Regions from separate parts of the Priestia sp. ABM2_011 genome, predicted to be linked through region 3. Evidence: riboswitches for the same ligand, from Rfam matches in the RefSeq annotation. Region 3 holds a riboswitch; each other region holds the start of a gene.
The links. A riboswitch is a leader RNA that binds a small molecule or an ion and turns the genes downstream of it on or off. The one in region 3 is predicted to bind thiamine pyrophosphate.
Positions count from the first base shown of each region.

Region 1: linked by a shared signal. The riboswitch ahead of thiC (phosphomethylpyrimidine synthase ThiC) and the one ahead of ACXAE4_RS23315 (acetylornithine deacetylase) in region 3 are both predicted to bind thiamine pyrophosphate.
Region 2: linked by a shared signal. The riboswitch ahead of thiM (hydroxyethylthiazole kinase) and the one ahead of ACXAE4_RS23315 (acetylornithine deacetylase) in region 3 are both predicted to bind thiamine pyrophosphate.

Region 1 covers NZ_JBSWUB010000001.1:4,865,706-4,873,384, reverse strand. The annotation lists gene ACXAE4_RS25595 (spore germination protein) at 85-1,614, shown strand; gene ACXAE4_RS25590 (GerAB/ArcD/ProY family transporter) at 1,607-2,698, shown strand; gene ACXAE4_RS25585 (Ger(x)C family spore germination protein) at 2,688-3,797, shown strand; gene ACXAE4_RS25580 (VanZ family protein) at 3,997-4,452, shown strand; gene thiC (phosphomethylpyrimidine synthase ThiC) at 4,620-6,389, opposite strand; TPP riboswitch at 6,503-6,617, opposite strand; gene ACXAE4_RS25570 (hypothetical protein) at 6,699-6,989, opposite strand; gene ACXAE4_RS25565 (undecaprenyl-diphosphate phosphatase) at 7,448-7,679, shown strand, end outside.
Region 2 covers NZ_JBSWUB010000001.1:3,186,444-3,194,122, reverse strand. The annotation lists gene ACXAE4_RS17200 (GNAT family N-acetyltransferase) at 1-2, shown strand, start outside; gene ACXAE4_RS17195 (TetR/AcrR family transcriptional regulator) at 264-863, shown strand; gene ACXAE4_RS17190 (MFS transporter) at 960-2,177, shown strand; TPP riboswitch at 2,353-2,461, shown strand; gene thiM (hydroxyethylthiazole kinase) at 2,537-3,343, shown strand; gene thiE (thiamine phosphate synthase) at 3,357-4,001, shown strand; gene ACXAE4_RS17175 (pyridoxamine 5'-phosphate oxidase family protein) at 4,029-4,457, opposite strand; RNA gene ssrS (6S RNA) at 4,605-4,782, opposite strand; gene ACXAE4_RS17165 (hypothetical protein) at 4,892-5,512, opposite strand; gene ACXAE4_RS17160 (helix-turn-helix transcriptional regulator) at 5,666-6,118, shown strand; gene ACXAE4_RS17155 (anti-sigma factor) at 6,146-7,336, opposite strand; gene ACXAE4_RS17150 (RNA polymerase sigma factor) at 7,333-7,679, opposite strand, start outside.
Region 3 covers NZ_JBSWUB010000001.1:4,413,008-4,420,686, forward strand. The annotation lists gene tenA (thiaminase II) at 1-432, opposite strand, end outside; gene ACXAE4_RS23315 (acetylornithine deacetylase) at 438-1,715, opposite strand; TPP riboswitch at 1,830-1,932, opposite strand; gene ACXAE4_RS23320 (MFS transporter) at 2,112-3,410, opposite strand; gene ACXAE4_RS23325 (dihydrodipicolinate synthase family protein) at 3,521-4,420, opposite strand; gene ACXAE4_RS23330 (LacI family DNA-binding transcriptional regulator) at 4,570-5,430, opposite strand; partial or broken gene ACXAE4_RS23335 (LacI family DNA-binding transcriptional regulator) at 5,443-5,583, opposite strand; gene ACXAE4_RS23340 (MupG family TIM beta-alpha barrel fold protein) at 5,711-6,721, opposite strand; gene ACXAE4_RS23345 (PTS transporter subunit EIIC) at 6,718-7,679, opposite strand, start outside.

The sequences.
Region 1 (7,679 bases), 450 kb from region 3:
TCGCTGCGTCTTTTTGCATTTTTTTACATACTATTTATTTTTTTAGAAACAATGAATATTAACAAGAGACATCGAGGCAGGTGAGTGGCACTGTTAATTAAACGAAGGCCTAAGCGAAAAAAAAGTCCTATCTCCCTTGAAGAAAAGGAGCCAAAAATAGAAATTGAACTTGGTACAAACATAGAAGAAACTCTAAATGTGCTAGAAGAACGGTTAGACTATACGAGCGATATAGGGAAAAGGTGGCTAAAGTTCAATTATGAGCGTGCGCTTTTAGTTTATTTTGTTCCTCTTATGGATTCAGTGAAATTAAATGAGCATGTGATCAAACCTTTATTAATCGAAAAAGAAGGAAAGATAAGTGAAATTATTCAGGCCGCTTCAATTACTCCTACAAAAGATTTGAATGAAATGATTAGTTTAATGAGCCGAGGTGCGTCTGTTTTATTAATAGAGAATGATCCGTTTGTTTATGCAATTGATTCTACCAAAACGGCTACAAGAGAAGTTAATCAAGCGCTGAATGAAAAAGTGATTAGGGGTTCACAGGAAAGTTTTGTCGAGAGCTTGGACAAAAATCTAAACATGATGAGGCAAAAATTTTTAGATGGAAGCCTTATTGTACGCTATATCGAAGTAGGCAGTATTTCACGCACTCGAGTGGCAGTTTTATATTTGAAAAATATAGCAAACGCAGAAATTTGTAATATGATTATTGATCGTATCAAACAAATTGAAGTGGATGGAGTGGATAGTGGGAGTGTCATTGAAGAGGCTCTAGAAGATTCACCTCTGTCACCATTTCCTCAGCTGCTGAATACAGAAAGGCCGGATCGAGTAATGGGTAACTTGTTAGAAGGAAGAATGGCAGTTTTAACAAATGGTAATAGTTCTGCGTTAATTGCTCCTGTTAACTTTTTTACTTTTTATCAATCGCCTGAAGATTACAATACACGTGCACTTTATGGCTCATTTTTTCGACTTTTACGCGTGTTCAGTTTTTTTGTTGCCATGAGTTTACCTGCGATTTATATTGCAACGATTTCTTTTCATTACGAGTTAATTCCTTTGGACTTAGTATTTACGGTAAAAGGATCTCTTGAGAACGTTCCGTTTCCTCCGATAGTAGAGGCATTTATTATGGTATTGATATTGGAACTATTAAAAGAAGCATCGCTCAGGCTGCCTTCATCCATTGCTCAAACCATCGGGGTAGTTGGAGGATTAGTTATCGGCACAGCAATTGTTGAAGCGAGTTTAGTTTCAAATATGATGATTATTGTTATTGCTCTAACAGCCGTTTCTTCCTTTGTTGTGCCATCAAACGAAATGAGCACAACGCTGCGAATTTTAAGTTTTCCTATGATGATCGGAGCAGCCGCTTTTGGCTATTTGGGTATTGTTTTTGTACTAGTTCTTATTGTTATGCATTTAGTTATTTTAGAGTCTATTACGATGCCTTACTTAATCCCTTTTGCGCCATTTAAATTTTCTGGCTTAAAGGATGTTTTTATAAGGATGCATCAGCTCTATTTGAATGAAAGGCCTGCTAACGCTAAGCCTCAAAAACGCCAACGTCAAAAAGCGATAAGGAATTGGGATTCAAATGAATAAAAATAGTATTTCAGCCAGCCAGCTGTTCTTTATCATTTTGCAAACTCAAATTGGTATTGGTGTTTTAGGGTTACCTTATAACTTATTTAAGACGGCGCATACGGACGGCTGGATTTCCATGTTAATTAGCGGGTGTATAATTCAAGTCATTACATTGTTCCACTGGGGACTAACGCATCGGTTGCCAGGTCTAACTTTATATCAAATGACCAGCAAGCTGCTTGGTAAGTGGATAGGGAATTTTCTAAATGTAGGATATGTATTTTATTACATCATTGTTTCAAGTGTTATTACTGTTTTGTATGTAAACGTGTTAAAGCGCTGGCTGTACCACTTAACCCCAGCATATGTTTTGGTCCTTTTATTAGTTGTTATTGCCCTATATTTTGCAAAAGAGAATGTTCGAAACATAGGGCGTTTTTTTACAATTGTATCTGTATTTTTAATCATTTTAGTCTTACTGGTGTCAAATGCTTATAAAGAGGCTGATGTCCGGTATCTATTTCCGATTGGGCACAGCGGTATTCAAAATATCTTGCTAGCGTCAAAAGAAGGAAGTATCTCAATGCTAGGCTTTGAAGCCATTTTGATTTTAGCACCGTTTGTAAAGGCAAAATCCACTATGACATTGAAAATGGTCATGCTTAGTAATTGTATCGTTACCGTTTTATATGTTTATATCATCATTGCTTGTTATTTGTTTTTTAGCCCAGATGAAATTTTAATCGTACCAGAACCGGTTTTATACATTTTGAAGGCGACACAAAACTCAGTGATTGAACGAATCGATTTGGTTTTTATTACTTTTTGGATTATTTCTGTTATTACGTCCCTTATTATGTACGTGTATATTTCAAGTGTAGGCATGCAGGAAATATTCAAAAAGAAAACTCACCGTCCGTTTGTTCCAATTGTATTGATATTCGTAACAGGTCTTTCTATTTATTTTTCAAGAACGGATAATCTTGTGGCAGCTTTGTCACAGGCAACTAACTACTTAATTTACGTATTCATTTTCTGTATTCCTATTTGTTTGTTAATTCTATCATGGATAAGAAAAGGAACAGTAAAAAATGAAGTATAAACTTATCAAGGTATTGAGCATATGTTTAATTTTAAGTTTTCTAACAGGATGTTGGGATCAAAAATTGTTAAAAGATACGATGTTTTTGTCTACAGTGGCTTATGAAAAAAAGAAAGATAAGGTGATTTCTACTATTGCGATCCGTTCCTATACGTCTAAAGAAGGGACATTAGTGAATAAAACCTATCATGTAGCAGGGGATTCACCTCGAGACGATCGTACAAAAATTAACCAGCAGGTTTCTGGAATTGTTATGTCTGCTAAAAAAAGAATTGTTTTATTTGAAAATCAATTAGCTAAGGAGGGTGTATTAGAATTATCCGACGTTTTATATCGCACATCAGAAAGTCCTTTGACAGCTAAGTATGTCATTGTAGAAGGAAAGCCGAGTACCATAGTTGAATTACAGCAAGTAGGAGAAGAGCTAATTGGAGAGTATTTAGACGGAGTTGTTCATACGGCTGAAGTCAATTCTTTAGTGCCTGTTGAAACTCTTCAGTCACTTTGTACCGTTTTATTTGATGAAGGAAAAGGACTAGCACTCCCTTATGTGAAATTAAATACTGAAAATAAGACCGTTGATGTAATCGGTACAGCTTTATTTAATGAAGATAAATTTTCAGGCATTACATTAAATCCTGAGGAATCCAAGGTGCTTCTTTTATTAGGAAATCAAAAAGGTAAATATATGATTATGAGTCACAAAATTACCATACATGATCAACAGTATGTAGTATCGTATGATGTGTCAGGCGCTAAAGCAAAAATGCACCTTAAACCGGATGCGATGTACGGAGCGAAAGTAACCATACCGCTACATGTAAAAGTAAGCATTAATGAATTTACCAAAAATGAAATGTCATCTCCTGCATTGACAAAAAAGGTGCAGGAAGAAATTGAAAAGATTCTACAAAAAAAAGCTGAAAAAGTAGTTGGAAAGCTACAAAAAGCTAATTGTGATTTTCTGGAAATAGGAAGAGAAGCAGCTGCTTATCATCCGAGTATATGGAAAAGGCTTAAATGGAGACAGGACTATAAAAACATCTCGATTAATCCGAAAGTACAAGTGGAAATTATCCATCGTGGAATTATTAATTAAAAAAAGTCATGCGAAACGCATGGCTTTTTTTAAGTGGAAAAATGTTAGTTTACAAAATAATAAAAAGGGAATTGTATTTATTTATTGATGTGATAGGATAAAAAAAGCATGTAAATCCATTCACTACGAATGAAAGCAGTGGACATATACATATAGATAATAATAAATGGTTTGGGGAGTCAAAGAAGGTGATGTTGAAGTGAATGTAAGCATCAGGTCAATCGTTAAAAAAGTCATGTTCATTCTATTTATTGCGTACGGGGCAGTGGTCATTTATGCTACTCTCATACGGGAAAACGAACATGTTTACGGAAAAGCAATGAACTTGGATTTATTTAGTACAATCCGTCTGATGTGGGACAGCGGTAATATAATGCTCACTCTGACAAATATACTGGGAAATATCGTGATGTTTGCGCCGCTTGGAATGTTTATTCCGTTGTTTATGAAGTGGTTTGACGGTTTTATTCAAGTCTTTACGACTGGTTTCTTAATCAGTTTTCTGATTGAAATTTTACAGTACAAGCTAACGGAACGAGTATTTGATATTGATGATATCTTTTTGAATACGCTAGGTACATTTATAGGCTGGGTTATTATTAAAATACTATATTGGATCAAGAACATGCTGAAAGCACGTTTCAAAAAAAGATGAAAGGACTTCTTTACGAAGTCCTTTTTGCATCTTGTTGATAGAAACACTTAATGCAGCGTCTTACGGAAGAATGTGAGGATTCAACGATAATGTGCTGACAATTTTGCTGAACAAATAATAACTTTCCTTCAAGCTGCTTAATTTGTTTTTTTAGCTGTTCTACTTCATTATTGATAGATATTTGAACCACTGTTAACAAACTCTTTAGCTTTTTCTTTCATTCCTTCTTTTCTTACTTCGTTTACATCTTTTTCATTTTCTTGAGCCATGTTACGAATATCTTGAGAAATACGCATCGAACAGAATTTAGGTCCACACATTGAACAGAAATGGGCTGTTTTAGCACCTTCAGCGGGAAGTGTTTCATCGTGATATTCTTTTGCGCGCTCTGGATCTAGTGACAGGTTAAATTGATCATTCCATCTAAATTCAAATCTTGCTTTAGACAGAGCATTATCGCGTTTTTGTGCTCCTGGATGGCCTTTTGCTAGGTCAGCAGCATGCGCAGCAATTTTATAGGTGATAACGCCTTCGCGAACGTCTTCTTTATTCGGGAGTCCTAAATGTTCTTTTGGCGTTACGTAGCAAAGCATAGCTGTCCCAAACCAGCCAATCATTGCAGCACCAATACCTGATGTAATATGGTCATAGCCTGGAGCGATGTCGGTTGTAAGCGGTCCAAGAGTATAGAAGGGAGCTTCCTGGCATATTTCCATTTGTTTATCTACGTTTTCTTTGATGAGATGCATTGGAACATGTCCAGGACCTTCAATCATAACTTGAACATCGTGTTTCCAAGCAATTTTAGTTAATTCACCAAGCGTTTCTAATTCACCGAACTGTGCCTCATCATTAGCATCTGCAATGGAACCAGGACGTAGCCCATCGCCAAGCGAAATAGCAATATCGTATGCTTTACAGATTTCACAGATTTCTTCAAAGCGAGTATATAAAAAATTCTCTTCATGATGAGCTAAACACCACTGCGCCAAGATGGATCCTCCGCGTGAAACAATACCTGTCGTACGTTTCGCTGTCAGAGGAATATAACGTAAAAGAACACCTGCGTGAATAGTAAAGTAATCAACACCTTGTTCTGCTTGTTCAATTAATGTATCGCGGTATGCTTCCCACGTTAGATCTTCTGCTACGCCTTTTACTTTTTCAAGCGCTTGGTAAATAGGAACGGTCCCTACAGGAACAGGCGAGTTGCGGATAATCCATTCGCGTGTTGTGTGGATATCCTTTCCTGTTGATAGATCCATAATTGTATCGGCTCCCCAACGCGTTGCCCATGTCATTTTTTCTACTTCATCTTCAATAGCTGAACGAATAGCTGAATTTCCGATATTAGCATTAATTTTCACATGGAATTTGCGGCCGATAATCATCGGTTCGCTCTCAGGGTGATTGATATTATTAGGGATAATCGCACGTCCTCTTGCTACTTCTTCACGCACAATTTCAGGATTCATCTGTTCACGAATAGCGATAAATTCCATTTCGGGCGTGATGACTCCTTTTTTCGCATAGTGCATTTGCGTTACATTTTGATTTTTTTTCGCGCGCAAAGGTAAACGTTTAGTGATAAAGCGCTCGTACTGATCTCTTGGATCACCGTCATAATAACCGTTATCCTGTGGCTGAACCGTACGGCCTTGATATGTTTCTACATCGTTTCGTTCTGCAATCCACTTTTCGCGCAGAGCCGGTAATCCTTTTTGTAAATTAATTTCATAAGAGGGATCTGTATAAACACCGCTCGTGTCGTATACACGTACGGGACTATTTTCTTCTTCACCAAAAGACCCTGTAGTAGGAGACTGATGAATTTCACGCATAGGTACTTTAAGGTCTTGTCTGGATCCTTGGACATATACTTTGTGACTGTTTGGAAAAGGCTTTTTCATAGAAACTGATACATTTTGTTTTGACATTACATATTCCTCCGGTTTCGCATAAAGTGTAGCTATACCGAACCATAAAAAAATCGGGTTCTGTGATAGACAGAACCCGATGGAATAGGCAAAAAAAGAATAAAACTATACTATTCTTTTCAAGACTACTTCCCTCCGCTGGTATAACCCAAATCAGGTTCAAAGGGTTAAAGAGTTTTATTGCACTCTTCTCTCAGTCTGAGCTATCAGACACCCCTAGTAGAAATAACATTCAAATTATTCAATTTACGGCTTAAGTTTACCATCATTCGGTAAAAAATCAACCCTTAAATAAAAAAAGCTAGACAATTAGCGTTGTCTAGCAGCATCGATTGCAATCACAATAGCTGTAATAATATGCATGATAAATCCCAAAAATGGAATCCAAGCAACCAGTGAGGTAACAAGCCCTAGTATGTTTCCATAAGCAGATAACCCTCGTCTATTAGCTAAAATGAGTGTGATAGCATGAAGAATAAATCCAATAAAAAGAGGAGTATAGCTAAAGCCCATAACAATTCCCGCGCCAATTAAAGGAATTCCCAGCAAGGCTTCATACCCAGCAGTGACCCATTTCATTGTACGTACATTTCCATTCATAGTAAAAAGCCTCCTAAAAAAGATACTACTATATACGAGAAAAGAGAGAAAAAAGTTTCAAATTACTTAGGGGATATGTCGTATAAGTCAGCCCTATTGGATTAAAATGATAGATGACAGTAAAGGGGGATGGAAAAAACATAATGATTTAGTCATTTTTTCACACTAAAGAAAAATAGTCTAGATGATTCATTTTTAGCTAAGGGACCAGAATTTATACTGAACATAGTGACTGCTTTTTAAAATAAATAAAAGCTGATATCGTGTTTTTTGGTTGTAGCATGTAAGCTTTTTATTACAAATTATTAAAGATTCTTATCTTTTTGCAAATACACATTGTATTTCATAGTTTTAACAATTATGATAAAAAAGCAAGTGTCAAAATAGGAAAATAGTTGAGCATGTAAAACGAAGCGATAAGCTTATTAATTTGAAAGAAAGGCAAGGTACATAGCTTTATGTGGGAAATTATTGTAGCAATCATTTTAGGGATTGTAGAAGGTTTAACAGAGTTTGCTCCCGTTTCGTCAACTGGGCATATGATTATTGTGGATGACCTGTGGTTAAATTCAAAAGAATTATTTTCATCTCCAGTAGCTAATACATTTAAGATTGTTATTCAGCTAGGGTCGATTTTAGCAGTAGTTGTTATTTTTAAAGATCGTTTTATTAATTTATTAGGATTGGGAA
Region 2 (7,679 bases), 1.2 Mb from region 3:
AAAAGACAGGAAAGAAGGCGCAGATGATTTGTTTATTTGTATGCAAACTGTGCGCGCAAGCAGCTGTCATTTATCCTGTTAGCAAGTAAGCTTTTTAGGCAAAGCCTTTTTAGGAGGCTTTGTTTTGGTCATGATTCATATAAAAAGGTATAAACTAGGTTTTCTCACTAGACAAAAAGGTTTTTCCTATGTAGTATAGGTGTCAGATAATACAAAACGAATGTTCAGTATAAATAATAAATGTACGGGGCGGTGGAAATAGCTTGAATAAAAAAAAGCTTCAAAGTGAACAAACCAAAAGAAAAGTGGCAGATGCCGCTAAAGCATTGTTTTCTCAAAAAGGCTATAAAGCTACATCTATTGAGGAAATTGTAGAAGCTACGGGAAGCAGTAAAGGGAATATTTATTATCACTTTAAAAGTAAAGAAGGGCTTTTTCTTTATTTAATAGACGAATGGGATCTTGAGTGGGAACGAAACTGGAAAGAAAGAGAGTCTCTTTACAAAACAACAAGAGATAAGCTTTTTGGAATAGCGGAGCAAATCATTTTAGATGATTTGAATCATCCTCTTACGAAAGCTGCGGATGAGTTTTTTAACAACGAGGAGAAGGGCAGCGACATCGAAGAGCGAATTGATGAGATGGTGAAACGACACGTGGAGTTTAACCGGGAACTTTTGCAACAGGGCATCGATGAAGGCGAGTTTTCTCATAAAAATGCAGAGCAGCTTGCAGTAATTTTAGAAGGGTTGTTTGTTGGAATGAGCCGCATGTCTCGAAAAACGAGTACGGAAAATGCCCTGCAGCTTTACCATTCAGCAATCGATGTATTTTTAAACGGAATTATAGCAAGGTCTTCTTAAATAAGCGGGGATGCTTATTGCGGCAATGAGTAATCCCTCATTATTTTGTATTTTTATAGACCGAACGTTCAGTATTTTTGTAATCAGGAGGTTTATATGTCATTATTGTTAAGAAATCGAGCGGCGATTTTGCTGCTCATGCTAAATATTTTTATTATCTTTACGGGAATCGGTCTCGTTATTCCAATTATGCCAACCTATATGACGGAGCTTCATATCAACGGCAGCGTGATGGGGCTTTTAGTAGCGGTGTTTTCACTAACTCAATTTCTGTTTTCGCCTTTAGCGGGGCGATTATCAGATTCGTTAGGGAGAAAGAAAATTATTGTAGCGGGAATGATTGTTTTTGCCCTGTCTGAATGGTTCTTTGGTTCAGTGAGTACACCTCTTTTATTATTTGTATCCAGAATGCTAGGTGGGGTCGGGGCCGCGCTTATTATGCCTGCTGTTATGGCCTATACAGCGGACGTGACGTCTGCTAAAGAACGCGCTAAAGGAATGGGCTATGTGACGGCAGCGATTACAACAGGATTTATTATCGGGCCCGGTATTGGAGGCTTTTTAGCTGAATACGGCATGCGCGTGCCATTTTACATGGCCGCAGTAGCAGGAGGCTTGGCTGCAGTGATTACGCTTTTTGTTTTGCCGGAGTCTCGTCCTGTACAAGGTCATGCTGTTTCAAACAATGAGAATCCAAAAGAAGATCGGCTGCTACTGCAGCTTATGAATTCCTACAAAGAACCTTATTTTTTAAGTTTAATTATCGTTTTTGTGACATCGTTTGGATTATCCAATTATGAAACGATCTTTTCACTATTTGTTGATCATAAATTTAGCTTTACGCCAAAAGATATTGCGTTTGTTATTACGTTTGGCTCTATTGCAGGGGCTGTTGTGCAGGTTACGATTTTTGGCTGGATTTTAAATAAATTCGGTGAAAAAAGAGTGATTTCGTTTTGCTTGATGATGACGGGACTTTTTATTTTACTTACACTATTTGTGCACACGTACTGGCTTATTATTGTTGTGACATTTATCGTCTTTTTAGCAACAGATATTTTACGTCCGGCAATCAGCACGCAAATGTCGATGATGGCACAAGACGACCAAGGGTATGTAGCCGGACTAAATTCTGCTTATACAAGTCTTGGTAATATTATTGGACCTGTTGTAGCAGGCTTTCTTTTTGATATAAACATTAATTACCCGTACGTATCAGCTGCACTTGTACTGCTGCTTTGTTTTCTTTTATCTTTAAGAGCAGGAAAGGACCGAAAAACAGCTGTGAGAAATCAAGCGATTCAAGAAAAATGATAGAATTTTTAGGGGATAGAAGACCTCCAGTAGTTTACTGGAGGTCTTTTAATGATGCTTTTAGTAAAGCTGTAAGATTTACAACACCACTCAGCCTATAGCGAAGCTTTATTTTATGGGCAAAACAGTGAAATGGTTGCAAATAAAAAAGGTTAATAGTAAACTTTAAACGTAACAAGAATAGTATGGGAGCTTGCGCGGGGCAGGCTGAGAGTACAGGGGCGCCTGTTGACCATTTGAACCTGTTGGATAATGCCAGCGCAGGGAATGTGAGTACATACCAAAGCACTTTGCGCATGCAAGGTGCTTTTTTGTCTTTTTTTTGCAGTGTTAAAACTAAATGAAAAGAGTGAGAGAACATGGATATTAGTAAAATTTCAGCTCAATTAGAAAAAGTAAGAGATACAAGTCCGCTTGTTCATAATATTACGAATGTTGTGGTAACCAATTTTACAGCAAATGGACTGCTTGCCCTAGGAGCGTCACCTGTTATGGCTTATGCGAAGGAAGAAGTGGCTGATATGGCTCGAATCGCCGGAGCGCTTGTCTTAAATATGGGTACACTGACGGCTCAAGAAGTAGAAGCGATGAGAATAGCAGGAAAATCAGCAAATGAAAACGGCGTGCCGGTTATTTTCGATCCTGTAGGAGCCGGAGCAACACCGTTTCGTACAGAAGTGGCATGTCAGCTTGTAGAAGAATTAAATATTGCCGTTATTCGCGGTAACGCTGCTGAAGTTGCGAATGTAGTAGGCGAGTCATGGCTCATTAAAGGCGTTGATTCATTAGAAGGGCAAGGAGACGTCATTGAACTTGCTGAGAAAGCAGCGAACAAATTAGATACAGTGATTGTTATTACGGGGAAACAAGATGTGATCACCGATGGAAACACAACGTATACAGTAGACAACGGTCACCCGTTATTTACGAAGGTGACGGGTACTGGATGTCTGCTGACATCAATTATAGGAGCTTTCGCGGCTGTAGAAAAAGAATATGTCGAGGCAAGCGTTGCTGCTTTAAGTTTTTACGGAGTGGCAGGTGAAATCGCCGCAGCGAAAAAAGGTGAAGAAGGGCCGGGGAGCTTTCAAATTGAGCTGTTAAATCAGCTTCATCTTTTATCTGGACAGGATATTGAATCATATGCAAGAGTACATCAACGTTAAAAGGAGCGGGAAAATGACAAACGAAGAAATTAAAAAGCTGCTGAAAGTTTATTTTATAATGGGCAGCAATAACTGTACAAAAAATCCGAAAGAAGTATTAAAAGAAGCAATTGAAGGCGGCGTTACCGTGTTTCAATTTCGTGAAAAAGGCGAAGGTGCACTAAAAGGAGAAGCGAAATATCAGCTGGCGAAAGAACTTCAGCAAATTTGTCAGCAGCACAACGTTCCTTTTGTTGTGAATGATGATCTTGACTTAGCGATCCGTTTACAAGCAGATGGCGTTCATATTGGACAAGAAGATGAAAAAGCTCATATTGTTCGAGAAAAAATAGGAAAAGGAATTGTGGGCGTCTCTGTTCATAATGTACAAGAGCTGCAGCAAGCCATAAAAGACGGGGCGGATTATGTAGGAATGGGACCTGTTTTTCCTACTTCTACAAAAAAAGACGCAAAAGCAGTGCAAGGTACAAAATTAATTGAAGAAGTGCGAAACCAGAATATTGACTTTCCAATTGTAGGAATCGGTGGCATCACGCCTGAAAATGCCAAACAAGTAGTAGAAGCAGGTGCAGATGGTGTTTCTATTATTACCGCGATTAGCTTAGCAGCGTCTCCAAAAGAAAAAGCAGCTCAATTGAAAGAAGCGGTAGGAAAATAAAAAAAGCGCACAGTGTGCGCTTTTTTATTATAGCTGAACGGTTTGAGGAGTTTCTTCGCCTTCATTCATAAAGCGAATTTCGTTTGGTGTAATTTCCAGAACAACATACTCAGGGTCATTTGGACCGTCAAACCATTCTTTCATGTGATCGTTCCATATACGTCCTTTTAATTGATCACCGGTACGAAGAACAGCTGTCCCGGATAATTCTAAGTATTGATCGCCATATCCTTCGCCGCTGTAGCCCAATAGTACGTGCACGTTCGGATTGGCTTCGATTTCTTCTGCCTTATGTGTATTGATATTTGTTGGTGTGTAAAGAGCGATACCATCTTCATCGCTGAAAAATGTCATATAGCGAGAGTGGGGTTTGTTGTTTACAACTGTGGCTAATGTTCCTACACGATTTCCTTCTAATACTTCATTTACTTTTTTAGCAATTTTTTGTTCATTCATTTTATCCATCTCCTTTATTACTTTTTATGTTCCTCAATCGAAGATAAATAAAACATACATGTCTAAAAAAAATATAAGTTAACAATAAAATAATTATGTAAACTAATAAATAAAAAAATAAAAAAAGCTAGCTACAGCTAACTAAAAAATAAGCCCGCACTGCCGTAACCCTAAGTGTCTTAAATACCCAGATCTACTAGGTGGGTGCCCTCATAGCCGGGTTTAGCGTCCCAAGAAGGGCGTGCTATCTGCAGCTAAATTTTGAGCTCCCTTTTAACACTCAAAGGTTTAAGACAACATGAGTATACGCACAGCGCAGGTATGTATAACAAATGTAAATAAAATGCCGATATATAAATGTTTTCTAATTAATCAACTTTCATCGTACAAGAAATGATTATAACGGAATAATGAATGGAACGCAAGACTTTTATTTAAAGTTTTTCTTCTCTAACATCTTGGCGGTTATGCCGTAACAAAATAAAAAAAGGGCCCGCAACTGGAATGAAACATAAGAGAAGGTAAGGCCGGGATGCTATCTTTTCTTTTGTCATAACGGAATAAGAAAGCCACGTTAAAACAAAAAAATCAGCGGTCATCACGCTAACAAGCTGTGACTGCATAAAAGCATCTTCATAAGCTCTTATTGAACCTATGGATAGTCCGTATACGTAACCAGCAATCGTGAGTGCTAAGCATAGTCCAATCCATAGACGAGAAGAAATGATGGCAATGAAACGTGAAGGAATACGCGAACGTGTTCGAACTTTTTGTCCTTTCCAATGATAATAGAACAAAAGAGAAAAAGCTCCAAGCGCAAATGATAGGAGAGAAAATGGCCATCCAGGCAGTTTGTACGTATCTTTTTTACAAATCATTACCATGAACAATACTGGGAAAAGTCCTAAAAAAGAGAATGCCATAACTACGAGCGGATTTACCTGTTGAAAATTTCCTGTGACAAGGTTTTTAAACAGCATATCATCAGCGGCGCTTGCTCCCGGAGCTAGCAGAAAGGTGTATAGTACAAGCATAGTCCATACAATGATGTACATATTCTCAACTCCTTTTAATTGTTTTAGTATACAAAAACCATTTCAGTATATTTCCCCGTTTTGTGATGAAGGGAAACGCTTGAAACTCTTCTTTAATTAGGTGTAATATTACACTAAAGACATGTGCGTGTATAGAAAGAAAGGGCTGTAAAAATGGATAAACAAGAAGTGATTAAATCCGTATCGGATAAAATACGATTAATTCGTTTAGAAAGAAACTATTCACAAGACAGAATGGCTGAAGTTATTGGTATTTCAAAAAAAACATTGGTTCAAATTGAAAAAGGGCGCACGGAAGCAGGGTGGACGACCACTGTTGCAGTATGCGGTTTGTTTCGTGACAGTGAAATCCTTCAATCGGTTTTAGGAGACGTCCCCTTAGAAGTAGTAGAAATCATTGCTCATAACGGCGTATCTTCTCCAAAAGATAAAACGCTCGGAGGAAGAGTATGGTGGAAAGAGATTCAAAAAGAAGGTTCTTTTCGTCTGCAGCAAAATATGATTAGTCAGCACTATCGTATTTTAGATGACCAAGACTATCGATGGTTTAGTTCATTTGATAAAAGCGAAGCTGTAGAAAGGTTTGAAGAATTAACGAAGAAATAAAAACAAGCACTTGTTTTCAAGTGCTTGTTACTGATTCATTAACGTGCCGGATGAAGGGCGGTTGAACCAATTCCATAGCTCTACATCTCCAAGTGACGCGTAGGTGATAGACGGATCGTTTTTTAATTTCAGCAGCTTTTTGGTAGGTCCTGTAATCACAACGCCGTACACACCGACTCCATGTTTCTTTACATAAGAATATCGCTGCTTTAGCAACAAATCGGAATGGTCTAGCTGACGAACTTTTTGGACTGTTTCTTCATTATCGGCTAATAGTTTCATCATATCTAAAACGTTCGACTTGCTAGTAGAGTGCGTTTGATTTCCTTTGTGCTCGTAAGGCAAGTCTAAAAACTCTGGAAAGCCAAATGTTGATGTTAAGTCAATTAATGGCTCATCTTTTGTGCTTGTTTTTTGTTCGTTCCCTGTATTAAGCGCGTACCAAGAGGTAGAAAAATCACGGCTGTCGATGGCATTCATTTTTTGCTGAACTTCTTTTAGCGAATACGTATTATCAAAAGAAATAGCCACTTCGCTTACCGTTCCTTTTGGTAGGTTTTCTAATGCATTCCATGTTTCATTCGTCCATTCCTTATACTCTTTTGCATGCAGCTTTAGTTTTTTTGGATCAGGATAGACAAAGGAAAGGTTAAGGTCGTATTTACCACCAGAAAATTCTTTTTCTACACCGCTCGTTTTATCAAACAGCTGATGAAATGTAAACGTCCCAACGGCCTGCTCTTCACGTCCAATTAGCTTATAAGCTTCCATTTGCGACTGCATTCGGAAAAAGGACTGTGTATCAGAAGTGGTTTCACGTGTATGAACGTTCGGAAAAGCAGATTCGATAGCTGCTTGATTGACGCTGTTTATGTATTCGGTTTTTGATTGATGATAATATACAATGGATAAAAAGCTGCCAATCATCCATAGCAGAACGACAGAGCTAATGACAGTTGTCACATTTGAAAGGCGCTGCTTCCATTTGGCCATATAAATGGACTTTTTCACTTTTTTATTATCCAACATCGTATCGTCATTTAGTGAAGTAGTTGATGGAATTGGCGATAACGGTTCATCTTCAGTTAGCAAGTGCTCTAAATGAGCTGAGCATGCTTCACAATTTTCCGTATGTTGTTCAAGTGTTTCTGCTTCTTTGTCTGTCAAAGTGCCGTTTTTATATTTTTCCCATTGATGCTTCATATCTTGACAGCTCATCCGTCCTCTTCCTTTCTTTTTTTCAATTGTTGACGACCACGATACAAGTCCATTTTCACTTTTGACAGAGTAAAGCCAGTCATTTCTGCAATCTCTTCATATGTGAAGCCATGATAATCTCGTAACAGTACAATATTCTGCTTAGCCGGAGGCAAAGCAGATACATCAGAAAGCCAGCCGTCGATTTCACTTTGAATCATCACTTGTTCTTCAGCACTTGGCTGAGGAGTAAAGTGCCATTCTTCTATTTCGACAGTAGGGCGTTTTTTTTCTTTTCGATACCAGTCAATAAAGGCGTGATAAGCAATTTTGAACAGCCAAGGCTTTACTTCCTCGCCTTTAT
Region 3 (7,679 bases):
TTTTCCTATTTCCCAGTAGCTCCACATACAAGGCAAAAGAGCGGCTACTAATTCAGCTAATGTTCCACTTTGACCAACGTGCAGCATATAGTGCGTGTATGCAAGCGTTGTAGGAGATGGCTGCGCTTTTTCTAATTCTTTTTCGCTGATTTCAAATTTCTTGGCATACTCACGGTGCAGACTCATTTCTTCGTTTAATGTAGAATCTAAAAGGGCTGCAAATTTCCCCATCGTTTGAAGATCGGTAGCTTTCATGGCTCCAATCGCAAATAATTTGGCATAATCAATTAGGTAAAGGTAATCTTGAATCATGTAGAAGCGAAACTTCTCCTTTTCAAGCGTTCCATCTCCCATCCCCTGTACGAAGGGATGATTATGATTTTGACGCCAAATAGGCTGCAGCTTTTCGTATAATCGTTCACTAAATTTCATGATGATCACTCCTTATGCGTATGCAGCCACGTATAAATGAACTGCACTATCACTTTTGTATATTGAACAAGCTGATTAATATCTAATTGTTCGTTCACAGCATGTGCATTTGCTAAATTTCCCGGACCGTAAATAGCGGCGGGAATTCCCGCATCAGCTAGCCATCCCCCGTCTGTTACGCTAGTTGACACATCAATTGGAGGCTTTTTCCCTTCCATTTGTTCATGAGTATTTGCAAGCAGCTGCACTCCTGCATGATTTTCATCAATTTCTAATGACGGAAAGATTTCTCCTCTGTCTTCAATCATTGATGTGCCTCCCCATTCAAAGGTTGGCAGATTATCTTTTAACCATGGATCTGCTTTTGCAATAGCTATAATATATTCTTCCACTTCTTTTGATACTTGGTCGTACGATTCATTAGGATAATAGTGAACGGTGATCCACAGCCTGCATTCATCTGCAATAAAAGCAGCATGTCTTCCGCCTTCGATTACTGCTGGATTAATCGTATTTGTCCCTGGCAAAAATCCTGGATAGCTCTTTGTAACAGCCCAGTGACGCTCCAATTCTTGTAGCCCTCCGATCACTTTTGCCATCTTTTCAATAGCGCTTGCGGCTAACAGCCCTCCTCCAGCATGAATCATACTTCGGCGTGTACCGTCATGATAGGTTTTACTGCTTTTTATCGTAATCCATCCCGTGATCACTCCGCCTTGACCTTGAATATGTAAATCACTTGTATCGACTACAAGCGCAAAATCAGCTGTATACCCTTTCTGACAGCATTGCAGCGTACCTGCCTCTCCTACTTCTTCTCCTACAACGGATTCAAAAATCAAGTCTCCTGGCAGCTCGATTCCTGCTTCTGTTAAAAGCTGAACTGCAAATAATGCTCCCGCCAAACCGCCTTTCATATCAGCAACTCCGCGTCCAATTATCATATTGTCTTTCACAACAGCTTCAAACGGATTGGTTTCCCAATTTTCATTTTCTTGTACCTCAGCAACATCCATATGGCCGTTAATAATCAAGCTTTGATAGTCAGCCGATTTTTGTCCTTTTAACGTTCCCACTACGATAGGGTCGTTAGAATATAAGTCCCACATATCAATGGAAAAACCGCAGTTTTTAAGAAAATCCGCTACGTACAGCTGCGCTTCATGAGAATTTCGTGCAGGAGGCGCTGGCGTTTTATACGAAACAAGCGTTGTTAATAACTGGATTAACTCTCCTTTGCGCTCCTCTACCTGTTTGACAAGCAAATCAATTGTTTCTTTCATGTATGACACCTTCCTTTACGCATAAAAAAACACTTCTTTCGCAGGAAAGAAGTGTTTTTGTTTATGTACACAAAATTATTATAACGAGTTCGTAAGGAAATCCCATACAAAACATCCATTACAATACCTCTTTCCTACGCTAGTATTACCTAGTTCAGGTTATAAGGGTTAAGACTTATCGTCTCTCTCAGCTTCGAAAGCACCCCTAGTGGTGTTGTATCTCTATGAAATTAATCTATTATCATATGTTTACCTGTAATAGTTTTATCATAGTAAAGCGTTTTATTCAATAGAAAGGTTCATGATATGGTAATGAAAATAGTTTCCTTTTTAGTAGTAAAAGAAAAAGCACACACCTTTTTCATGCAGTGTGTGCTCTTTGTTTTTGTGACATTACTAGTTAGCTATTGGCTTCTTTAAAAATACGCCATAACTAATAGCACCAATTAAAAGCAGTCCTGCTCCTAACAGGAAAACCGCCGTAAAAGTTCCCGTTGCATCTAATATAAACCCTGTTACGATAGGAGCCATTGCCGCTCCTAGAAATCCACCGAAGTTCTGAATAGCGCCGAGTGAAGCAACTTGTTCCTTTGGTGCAATATCCGCCGCTAGAGTCCAAATGACGCCTGATGGCAGCTGTGACGCGAAGTAGCCAATCGACAATAAGACAATACTTAAGGCTGCATTATCAATAAAAGGAACGGGTGCTACCGATGCTGCGGCTAAGATTGCCCCGCCTACAATTGGTATTTTTCTTGCCGTTACTGCATTAATTCCTTTTCGAATAAATCTATCTGAAATTACACCACCAAGCAACACTCCTATGATTCCTGCTAGAAACGGAATAGCAGCAATCCAGCCCGTTTGTTTTAGGCTAAAACCGCGCTCTGTTTCTAAGTAGCTAGGAAGCCAAGTTAAATAAACCCATATCGTAAACATAATTCCGAAATTCCCGATAATCATAAACCATGTGCTTTTATATTTAAACAGCTGTGACCATTTTGCTTGTGAGGTATGACTGATTTTTATTTCTTCTTTAGGGACAGCTTTCACTTTATTGGCAACATAATCCGGATCTCGGTATATCTTTAGCCAAACAAACATCACAATAAAGCCTGCTGCTCCTATAACAACAAACATTCCTCTCCAACTCATTGTTAAAAGCAGTACCGTTAGAAGTGGCGGAGCAATCGCATTAGCAATTTGAGACCCTGTATTAATAATCGAAGTAGGAAGGCCGCGCTCTTCTTTTTTAAACCATCTTTCCGTCACTTTAATTCCTGAAGTAAAAAAAGGAGACTCCGATACACCAAGAAGCATTCTCATGGCATAAAGAGCAGAATACGTGTTAGTAAATGCACTTGCTACCGTTGCCACAGACCATAGGCCTGATGCCCATGCAAACATTTTTTTCGGCCCGTATTTGTCAACCAGCCAGCCTGCTGGTAGATTTGCTAAGGCATATGGCCAGAGAAAAGCTGAAAGCAAAAGACCCATTTGTGTAGAAGACAGCCCAAACTCTTTGGCAATCGTGGTATTAGCGATGCTTAAATTAGAGCGGTCTAAATAGTTAACAACTGCTCCAATTAGCAATACAATAATAAGCCACCAGCGTATATTCGTCTTTTTTACATCTTGCTTTACAGGACCTAAATCTTTGTTAACGCTTTCATTTAATTTAGATGTAACCGCCATAGAATATCCCTCCATAACCTTAATCGTTATAGTGAATGAGCTGTTTGCTTATTATCAAACAGCCCTGTTCACTAGAAATGCATGAGTTTATTCAGAACATGAACCAATTATTAAACACTGCTCTTTGGACGAATGCTATTTAGTTTATCATCTAATTCTTTGACTTCTTCTTCTGTTAAATCTATTTGAGGAGATCTCATGCCACCAACATCAATGCCTCTCAATTTTAATGCTTCTTTAAAATAAGACATGTTGCTTCCGTTTAAAAGAGCTTCACAATATTGAATAGCAACTTTTTGCATCTTTCTCGCTTTTTCTAAATCATTCGCTTTAAAGGCATTATAAGTCTCTACAAAAGGCTCGGGATAAACGCCCGATACACCGGAGACAACTCCTTCACATCCCATAGCCAGAGCTGCTAAAAATAAACGATCGGTTCCGGGAAGAACAGAAAAGTTTCCATCGTTAATATTTAAATAATCATTTACGCGTAAATAGTCAGGGTAGCTATATTTAATACCAATTACATTCTTGCATGAATCTGCCACTTTTTGAGCTACCTCTGCCGTTAAATCATTGCTTGAACACTGAGGAATATTATATAAATATACGGGAAAATCATTCGGGACACTGTTTGCTACTTTTATAAAATACGTTTCTAGTTCGTTATCGTTTGCTCCAAAGAACATAGGCGTAACTACTCCGATACCGTCGGCGCCAATTTCATAGGCATGTTTTGCAAGCTCAATTGTATCTTCTTCATTCATAGCTCCTACATGTATGAATACGGTTACACGATTAGCCGCTTGTTTCACTACTGTTTCTGCAACTTGCTTTCTTTCTTTGACAGATAGACGAAGCATCTCGCCCGTTGTACCAAGCGGATACAAGCAGTGCACTCCTTTTGAAATTAAAAACTCTGTTAAATTTACTACTTTCTCTAAATCTACTTCACCCGTTTTAGTAAACGGTGTAACCATTGCTGTTGTAACTCCGTATAAATGTTTCATTTCCTTCTCCCCTTTGTTAGTAGTGAATTACTCTATATTTAGTAAAACGTTTTAGTACAACGTTTTACTAATAAAAAAATAAAAAGCTTGCTCTTATATTTTTCTAAATCGGTCTCTTTTTAAAGAGACCTCATGAATGGCATTGCTTTTTATTTGATTCTCGTTGTATTACGATGAATAATTTCCAAATCAAATATCTGTTGGTCCACATCCCCATATGGATCAGAAATTGTTTTAACTAAAAGCTCTCCTGCACAATAGGCCATTTTTTCTACCGGCAAATTGACAGTCGAAAGTTTTGGGTTAGTAAATTTAGAGAACTCTTGGTTATCAAATCCCATCACTTCACAATCAGCTGGCACAGAGATGCCGTAGTCATTAAGAGCAGAAAGAGCTCCTAATGCAACATGATCACTCAAACAAATCACAGCGGTTGGAACTTTTCCTTGTTCAATAAGCTGTTTGATGCTGTCATACCCACCTTGTTCTGTATATGAACAGTAATGGTGACAATACGTAACATCAGTCTGTTCAATTCTATCTGTTACGCCTTTTACTCCTGCTTCTAAAGCCTGTGAAGACACGTCTGGAACTAAAATACTGATATGTTGATGATTATTACGAATAAAATGATCTGCTACCGCTTGGCCCGCTTCATAATTTTTGGATTGTATAACAGAGTATATAGATGATACACGATTAAATAAAACAATCGGAACACCAGGTTTAGATCGGTGAATATAAGCCTCATCAGCTGCCGTTGTATTCGCAATAATCGCTCCGTTAAAATATGAAGATGTTTGAAGACCTTTTACAGAGGAAATACCTTCTTCATTTTGAAACGTTTCGACTAATAATTTAATAGTAGGGCCGCTTTTTAATGAAGCTATGTAGTTTTGAATACCTGTAAGAATGCGTCCCACTAACGATACGCGCGTATCAATTGGCCAAATAAGAGCAATTGTTAGCTGCGCTGATTTGTCTTGTCCCCGCAAGTTACGCGCAGACATATTGGGGATATAGCCTAATTTTTTTGAAGCTGCAATTACACGCAGTTTAGTAGCTTCAGAAATTCTGCTTGCTCCCGGTTTGTTGTTTAAAATGAGGGAGGCAGTCGTAATTGAAACATCTGCTGCTTTTGCAATATCTTTAATTGTAACCAGATGACCATCTCCATTTTTAGTTTAACGTTTTACTAAACTCAGTATAACGCTTTCATTTTAGTTTGACAATTCTTTTTTCTTCCGCTTAAATAAAAAAATGGATTCGATGATGAATCCATTTTTCCTTTTAGACATTGATAAGCTTAAGCTTTTGTCCCGGTCTCACTAATGAAAGCAGCTCATGATCTTCTTCTATTACATATCCAATCACATTCACATTAGCATTTGCAGGCAAATTCCTTTTAGCTATTTGAACCTCTCCTCTGTAACGTCCGTAGCCATCATTGTCCATTGTAATTGCTCCGATTCCGCGCTCGACTGTATGATATGGCGGCACTGGTTCTACAGATCGTGTATCCACCAAACGCAGAACGTCTCTTGATATATCCGGACGCACGCTGTACGTTCCCTGTATATGAGGTGAACGAATGCGTAGCGGAATAATGCGGTTTTCTTGATATTGAACTAAACGTTTTAATAAACTTGAACTGGCGTATGGATCTCCAATATAAACCTCCGTTACTCCGCATCCGTATAAATCTACTGCAGAGGTAAAAGGACATTTATTACGGTCTTTTTCTCTAGTAGGAAGACCTTGATAAATAGGACCTCTTTTTTCGCCTTCTCCAGGAATATAAGCACACACTGGAACACGAAGTTCATTGAATAAATCTGTCTGCTGTTGAAAAAACGTTTCTTCAAGCCCTGTTTCAGGCCGCGGATAAAAATTATGCCAAGCAAGCAGCTGATGATGATGAAGGCCTGCAGATAACAGCGCTTCTATTTCTAGTTTTGACACTGTACTTGCATTAAGGGCAATATAAAATTCATCCGCAAGTAAAATCGTTTCTTCTACGCTAAAGCCATCGTCTAGTCTAATACCAGATACGCCAAGTGAAGATAGAGTCATAAGGCTTTCGATACCTAAATGAACCGGTGTATGCTTAGATACATCTGCATACACGCTTATTCCACAATCTCTAGCCACATGAAGCAATTCTTTTGCCCGTTCAGCCAAATCTCCTTTTTCCTCTGGAATGTGAAGTGAAGTGAATGCGCGTGTAACGCCGCATTCACTCGCTTCTACTAATCTTTGTTTGGCATCTCTATCGTTCAAATAAAACGAAATGCCAATCATTCAAACTCCCTCGCCATTTCATCGTTAAATCCAAAGAAATAGGTACAAATAAAGCCTGCTGCGTAAGCAATAACTAATCCAAGTAAATAAAGAAGAATTTGATGCGCATGAACTAAAAACGTAAGCGGCAAACCCGATACTCCCACTGCTACAGTTGCAATATGGAAGTGCGCCTGAAACGCTCCGCCGATTCCAGCTCCAAGACAAGCGGTTAAAAATGGACGCCCTAAAGGAAGTGTGACTCCAAAAATAAGCGGCTCTCCGATTCCCAGCAGCCCTGAAGGAAGTGCGCCTCCAATTGCTCGCTTTAAGCGTTTTTTCTTTGTTTTGATATAAATAGCAAAAGCTGCACCAACCTGACCGGCTCCGCCCATTGCTAGTATAGGAAGAAGCGGATCATCTCCAATCGAATTAATAAGCTCTAAATGGACCGGAGTAAGACCTTGATGCAGTCCTGTAATAACGAGCGGCAAAAACGTTGCCCCTAAAACAAAGCCTGCTACAACTCCTCCAACCTCTAAAACTCCTAAAAGACCTTTTGTGATTCCATCTGAAATGAAGCCGCCGATTGGCATGAATACCACATACGTAATAATTCCTGTAATTAACACCGTAACGGTTGGTGTAATAATAATATCCAGTGACTGTGGGACAAATTTACGTACTCGTTTTTCTAACACGGCCATAAAGATTGCTGCAAGCAGCACTCCTATTAAGCCCCCACGCCCCGGCAAAAGTGCTTCACCAAAAAGTTTAATATCAGCTACGGCAGGATTAATGACTAAAATGCCTGCTAAGCCTCCTAGAGCTGGCGAACCACCAAATTCTTTTGCTGCATTAATACCTACTAAAATACCCAGATAGGCAAATAAACCGCTTCCGATAACGGTTAAAAGAATAGCAATCTGTGAATCTGCCGGAAGCCACTTCGCCTGCACAGCTGCTTTTGTCACTCCGG